DNA from 3 places in the Bradyrhizobium sp. USDA 326 genome. Region 1 is predicted to be linked to each of the others. Evidence: predicted binding sites of a transcription regulator. Region 1 holds the regulator's gene; each other region holds the start of a gene.

Evidence for each region. The regulator LexA, encoded in region 1, represses DNA repair genes until DNA is damaged. The targets are predictions, from matches to a motif close to TGTTCNNNNTGTGTTCNG.
Region 2: the regulator LexA is predicted to act here: its motif matches at 1,037-1,054, upstream of ABIG06_RS21945 (DUF3072 domain-containing protein).
Region 3: the regulator LexA is predicted to act here: its motif matches at 579-596, upstream of ABIG06_RS14385 (helicase-related protein).

The regions. Positions count from the first base shown of each region.
Region 1 covers NZ_JBMGQA010000001.1:6,925,123-6,927,383, reverse strand. The annotation lists gene ABIG06_RS32660 (hypothetical protein) at 19-453, opposite strand; gene lexA (transcriptional repressor LexA) at 979-1,680, opposite strand; gene glp (gephyrin-like molybdotransferase Glp) at 1,858-2,261, opposite strand, start outside.
Region 2 covers NZ_JBMGQA010000001.1:4,665,071-4,667,331, forward strand. The annotation lists gene ABIG06_RS21935 (hypothetical protein) at 73-435, shown strand; gene ABIG06_RS21940 (DUF6496 domain-containing protein) at 448-720, opposite strand; gene ABIG06_RS21945 (DUF3072 domain-containing protein) at 808-1,002, opposite strand; gene ABIG06_RS21950 (hypothetical protein) at 1,116-1,388, shown strand; gene ABIG06_RS21955 (hypothetical protein) at 1,508-1,750, opposite strand; gene ABIG06_RS21960 (hypothetical protein) at 1,846-2,103, opposite strand; gene ABIG06_RS21965 (hypothetical protein) at 2,244-2,261, shown strand, end outside.
Region 3 covers NZ_JBMGQA010000001.1:3,020,892-3,023,152, forward strand. The annotation lists gene ABIG06_RS14380 (DUF3108 domain-containing protein) at 1-176, shown strand, start outside; gene ABIG06_RS14385 (helicase-related protein) at 875-2,261, shown strand, end outside.

The DNA of each region.
Region 1 (2,261 bases):
CGGCCGGGGGCGACGACGTCAGCCGATCGGCAGGCGCGTGATCGTGGACCGCGTGTCGGCAGCGATCTGCGGCTTGTGCTCGCGTTCGGCAACCGGCTGGGTCACCGGCAGTTGCAGCACGGTCGCGCGCTGGCCTTCGACGAGCTGTGTCACCAGCACGTATTTGCCGTCGGGGAATTCGATCGCGTCATGATGGCGATCGGGAATGTGCGGATCGATCTTGCCGAACTTGCCGACGCGGGAATTGACGGTACGCGTCCAGATCCAGCGATTGTCGTAACGGACGTTGTCGGCGAACGCGAGCTCCGTTCCCGGCAGCAGGCAGACCGCAACCGAGAGATCGGCTTCGGAGGCGAAGCCGCGCGTCGAGGTGCCGCGGAACGTTGTTGTGACGATCGTCTCGCCGACTTCGGCGGGGCGTGTCGCGACGGCATGCAGGCTGTAGTCACACATCGGGTGCTCCTCATGCGAAGATAGCGACCCGCACCTCCTTTGGAGGCGCAGGCCTCTATCAGGGTGGAAGCACGCAACGCTCTGCTCTGTTGTAGGCAAATCTGCGGCTGCGTCCGCAAGCCGCGATCACATTATCTTTCCCGGATTCGATAGGAACAAAGACGATGCATGCGTGTTCGGAAGGCGCGTGCGTCAGCGCCCCGCGGCTGCCAACCAACGTGAATTGCCGGCTCGATTGCAGAGGCTGTGCGATTGCATTTCGCACTTGCGGCTCGCTAGCCCAATTCCGTTCGCATTTGGCGGTGCGATTGTGTGGCAACGGCTTGCGGCGCGCTGGTGTTGCGGTCAGCGCTGGCGCATGACGTCTCCTCGAACTCCCGGGTCGCGAAGCGATGCTGCTGCGCGCGGCGTGTCGAGGATGTCGCGCCGGAGGAGGGGGCCGGATAGTCTGAGCAGAACCGGAAAGACCATCCAGCCGGAGCGGAGAATGACCCGCTCCAATCAGTGTAACGAGCGCAGGACCGCTCAGTACTTCCGGTACAGCCCGATCAGCTTGCCCTGAATCTTCACGCGGTTCGGCGGAAGAATGCGGACTTCGTAGGCGGCGTTGGCGGGCTCGAGCGCGATTGAGGCGCCGCGGCGGCGGAAGCGCTTGAGCGTGGCCTCCTCGTCGTCGATCAGCGCCACCACGATGTCGCCGGTGTCGGCGCTCTCGTTGCGCTGGATCAGCGCCATGTCGCCGTCGAGGATGCCGGCCTCGACCATCGAATCGCCGCGCACTTCGAGTGCGTAGTGCTCGCCCGAGCCGAGCATGTCAGGCGGCACGCTGATGGTGTGACTGCGCGTCTGCAACGCCTCGATCGGCGTGCCGGCCGCGATGCGGCCCATCACGGGCACCGCGACGGGACGCTCGCCCTCGTCCACAGGCGGGCTGGAGGTCGCGCGCACCTTGCCGAGATTGCCCTCGATGACGCTCGGCGTGAAGCCGCGGCGGCTGCCGGCGGCGGCCTGCAGCTCGGGCAGCTTAATGACCTCGATGGCACGGGCGCGGTTGGGCAGGCGGCGGATGAAGCCGCGCTCCTCGAGCGCAGTGATCAGGCGATGGATGCCTGACTTCGAGCGCAGATCGAGCGCATCCTTCATCTCGTCGAAGGACGGCGGCACGCCGCTCTCCTTCAGACGTTCACTGATGAACCGCAGAAGCTCGTATTGTTTGCGCGTCAACATCTCGACCAAAGTCCCCCGGTTGATGTCGTTCAATTCCGAGACGAGGAAGCCGGGCGATAAACCGCTACATCCTCGAAACAAATCATGAACGGACACTATATGTTCGATATGTGTTCCGCAACTGCTTAATTTACGGTGAACAGAGCGAAGCTCGCGCGATGCGTGTGGCCGTGCAGCTCAGGCGGGCAGGCGCAGCACCTCGCAAGGCGTGCCGGCCTCGGCCCTCGGCGCGAACGGTGCGCGCACGAGAAGTACCTGTGCTGCAGCCAGATTCGCAAGCAGAGAGGAGTCCTGATGGCCCACGGGAAGAGCGACGAGCGTACCGTCGTCACGCTGTTCCAGGCGCGCACGCAGATAATCCTCGCGCTGGTCGTTGGCACCGAGATCGCGGCCCAGCACGGCGAGCTCGCGGCGATGATGAATCACTGATCGGCCCGACAGGGCGCGAATCAGCGGCACCATGAACAGGAAGGCGCACACATAAGAGGATACGGGATTGCCGGGCAGGCCGATCACGCGCATTGCGCCGAGTCGTCCGTGCATCATCGGCTTGCCGGGCCGAATCGCGATCTTCCAGAAGG
Region 2 (2,261 bases), 2.3 Mb from region 1:
GCAATCGCGGAACTTCGAACTTGCGGCTGCTTTGTGGAACTTGCCGGCGGTTCGAATTTGATCGGTGCCGACATGGATCGATTGAAGCTCTCGCTGAGGAGTGCACTGCTCGTCGTGCCATTGGTGCTCTGTGGCGGACACGCGCTCGGGCGTGACGACGGCCGCTACGCGAATTCCCCTCTGAAACCATGGTTCGACAGCCTGCGCAGCCAGCTCGGTCCGTGCTGCTCGGATGCGGATGGCTTTGCCGTCGCCGATCCCGACTGGGAGTCGCACAACGGCCGTTACCGCGTGCGTCTGGACGGGCAGTGGATCGAGGTGCCGGACGAAGCCGTCATCACCGAGCCGAACCGGGCCGGCCGCACCATGGTGTGGCCGGTGAAGACTGCGTTCGGGATTTCGATCCGATGCTTCATGCCCGGCAGCATGATCTGAGACAGGTTAGCGTCAGCGCTTGCTGGATTTGCGCTTCGACGACTTCTTTGACGACCTTTTGCTTTTGGACGTCTTCTTGGCACTCTTCCGCTTCGATGCCTTCTTAGGGACCTTCTTGCCCTTCTTGCGCGCCTTCGACAGTCCGATCGCGATCGCCTGCTTGCGGCTCTTCACGCGGCCCCCGCGCCCGCTCTTTGCGGTGCCCTTCTTGTAGCGCCGCATCTCGCTTTCGACATCGCTGCCGGAACTGCGAGAGTAGCGACGTTTCTTTGCCTTGCGTGCCATGCATGTTCTCCCTTGGCTGAGGAGAACCATTCGGCACAGCCATGGTTCCGGCAACGCCTGCACACCGTTGCGGGCGCGCGACGCAGGCTAGAAGGAATTCGCCAACTCGATCTCAGCCTCCAACGCCTGGATGCGCCGTGCTGCCTCGCCGAAAGACAGGTCCCGTGCATATTGGGCCGGTTGATGCGCCTCTTCACTCAGCCGCCTCAGCCTGAGACCCTGCGCCCGCGTCATCTGCTCTCCAAGAAAAGCCTTGGCGTCGTATTTACCTTGAATCTGCATCTGCCTTCTCCGTTCCGAGATCCGCTTGACTATATGTTCTTATTTTGTTCTAACAAGCCATGGACAACAGAATTAATGAAATTCGACGTAAAATCAGAGTCTTGAGGCTCGAAATGGCCGACGTCGAAGCGTCGGTGCGCGACCTCGTCGAGCGCGACTGCGACTGCACAGAAAGGGCCCTGGCGCAGATGGTTCTGCGCCGGAGAATCAACCTCCTGATCGGCGAATGGAAGGCAGCCGGCGGCAGCGACGTTCTGCCTGACGTCCGCGACCGCGTGCGCCTTCGTCCCGCGAAGACAGTCGGCAACACCGTGCGCGCGCGCGGGCGCCGAGATACTCAAGCTGGGCTCAACCATCCGGCAGCTGCAGCGCGACCGCCTCGGTGAGGCCGCAGCCCAGCTTCTGATTGCGCGCAAGTGGACGCGGCTAGAGCATCTCGTGACGGCGAGCAGCGAGAGAAAGGGCCCCGCAACGGCGGAGCCCTCCATGGCTTCCAGGGCGTGGACTATTTGGTGTTGGTCATGCCGCCCTTGTTCGTCATGGTGCCGCCCTGATCGGAGCCGGGCCCGGAGCCGCCCTGGCCGGAAGGATCAGCGCCCTTGGGAGACTTGGTGTTGGCGCCGGTGGTCTGCGACGATGACATCGAGGATCCGTGCTTGGCCTTGTGTGACTTGGCCTGCACGGCGAACGGTGCGGCGGCAAGGCCGGTTGCCAACAATACGGCGAGAGCGAGCTTGGTCGTGTTCATGCGGGGAAACTCCCTGAGTTAATTTGACGCAGGCAGCCAACCGCTATTCGCCGCCGGAGTTCCCGACAAAGCGTCCCCCCGCGGGATCACGCGCTTCAAGATTGCTTGTCCTCATAAATGATGAACACGACGCCGGTGAGCGTCGCGCCGATCGCGAACGTCGTCACCAGGGTGAGGGCGAACACCAGAATGGCTTGGCTTCCGCCGTTATTCAGCAGGTTGGCCACGGCCGGATTGGACACGACGAGCGCGAGGCTGAAGGTGAGGCCGAGGGCTGCGCCCATCATCGCGTGCGTCATCAGCTTGATGAGGCCACTGGCAGAGATCAGTTCAGACGACTTCTTCGTGCGCATGGGAGGTCATTCCCGAACGGCATGCCAACGCCCGCATGATTCTGTGGTTCCATTCGGTTGAAATAATTGTCATCGTCCGCTTCATCCGACGTTCATGCCGGGCTTGCGAGGATGAGTGCCATCAAAACGGGAACATCGATATGGGTAAGGTAGTCTTT
Region 3 (2,261 bases), 3.9 Mb from region 1:
TGATCAAATACCTCGCCGCCCAGCGCAACATCGAGATCGCCTTCGCCCCCGTCGCCGGCACGCGCATCCTGGTCCCGTTCTGGCTGAAAGTGCCGACGCCGCTCGGGCCCGCCATGCTGGAAGCCACCAGCTTCATCACCTCGGCCCAGCCGCCAAGAGTCGCGAAAACGCAGTAAAAGCCATAGCGGCGGTCCGCATTTACCCTCCCCTGGAGGGCCCTCCAGGGGAGGGTAAGAGAATCTCCGTAAAATCAATCACTTCCCTACTGTGCATGGGGTTGTTTTCGCAACAATAAGTTCGGGAGGCCGTCATGGCCGGGCTTGACCCGGCCATCCATCCTTTCGAGAGACGCGCGGTTTTCGATGGATGCGCGGGTCAAGCCCGCGCATGACGAAGGCGGGAATCCATTTGACTCCTCGGCGATTCTGATTCGACTCCGCGCCGTCCCCAGCTTTAACGAATCCAGTCGCTTGTGCGACCGCGCAAAACTCCATCTAGTGCGCAACCAGCGCGAGTCCCGCGACATGTTGCGAGAACGGAACGGGACTCGACGGGGAGTCAGCGATTCGGCCGCGATTTGTTCTAGAGTCGTTCCGAAGCTTAAGGCGAACGGGAAAAGCGTCGCAAAGTGAAACAGTTGCGCGGGAATTGGGAGGAGCGTGTCCACGCCTTCGGTGTGTCCCTCACCCTGAGGCGGCCGCGCGAGCGGCCGTCTCGAAGGGCGAGGGGCCTGGCTCCCTCAATGGCACCAGTCGGGCCTTCATCCTTCGAGACACGCTGACGCGCTCCTCGGGCTGAGGACCAAAGCAAGCCCCCGGCCCGCCTCATCCAGCACTGACATTCGCCCAAATCGCCACTACCTAATCCTTCAGACATGGCTTTTTCCTCCTCCCCCTTCGCCTCCGAGCGCGCGCCTTCCGATCGCGTGCCCGGCGCCGGCGTCACTGCGGTGCTCGGGCCGACCAACACCGGCAAGACCCATCTCGCCATCGAGCGGATGCTCGCGCATCCCTCGGGCATGATCGGCCTGCCGCTGCGCTTGCTCGCGCGCGAGGTCTACAACAAGATCGCCGCCAGGGCCGGTGAAGCCAGCGTCGCGCTCGTCACCGGCGAGGAGAAGATCAAGCCGAAGAACCCGCGCTATTGGGTCTCCACCGTCGAGGCGATGCCGCGCGACCTCGATGTCTCCTTCCTCGCCGTCGACGAGGTCCAGATCGCCGCCGATCTCGAACGCGGCCACGTCTTCACCGATCGCATCCTCAACCGCCGCGGCCGCGACGAGACGCTGCTGCTCGGGGCTGCGACGATGCGCCCGATCATCGAGCGGCTACTGCCGGGCGTGTCCATGATCACGCGTCCCAGGCTGTCGCAGCTCGAATTCGCCGGCGACCGCAAGATCACGCGCCAGCCGCGCCGCACCGCCATCGTCGCGTTCTCGGCGGATGAAGTCTACGCCATCGCCGAGCTGATCCGCCGCCAGCATGGCGGCGCCGCGGTGGTGCTGGGATCGCTCTCGCCCCGCACGCGCAACGCGCAGGTGGCGATGTTCCAGAACGGCGACGTCGACTATCTGGTCGCCACCGATGCCGTCGGCATGGGCCTCAATCTCGACGTCGACCACGTCGCCTTCGCCTCCGACCGCAAGTTCGACGGCTACCAGTTCCGCCGCCTGACGCCGGCCGAATTCGCGCAAGTAGCCGGCCGTGCCGGCCGCGCCACCCGCAACGGCACCTTCGGCACCACCGGCCGCTGCGCGCCGTTCGAGCCCGAGCTCGTCAACGCGCTGCAGAACCACACCTTCGATCCCGTGAAGGTGCTGCAATGGCGCAACTCGAAGCTGGATTTCTCCTCGCTCGGCGCGCTCCAGGTCTCGCTGAACCTCGCCCCCGGCCACGAGGCGCTGACGCGCGCGCCTGTTGCCGAGGACATGCGCGTGCTCGACCACGCCGCCCGCGACGGCGAGGTGCGCGATATCGCGCATGGCAAGGCCGCGGTGGAACGGCTCTGGGAAGCCTGCCAAGTCCCGGACTACAGAAAGCTGTCGCCGGCCGCCCATGCCGAGCTGGTGACGACGCTCTACGGTTTCCTGATGCGGAAGGGTTGCATCCCTGATTCCTGGTTCGAGTCCCAGGTCACCCAGGCCGACCGCATCGATGGCGACATCGACACGCTCTCGGCCCGAATCGCCCAGATCCGCACCTGGACCTTCGTCGCCAACCGCCCGGACTGGCTGAGAGACCCCGAACGCTGGCAGGGGATCG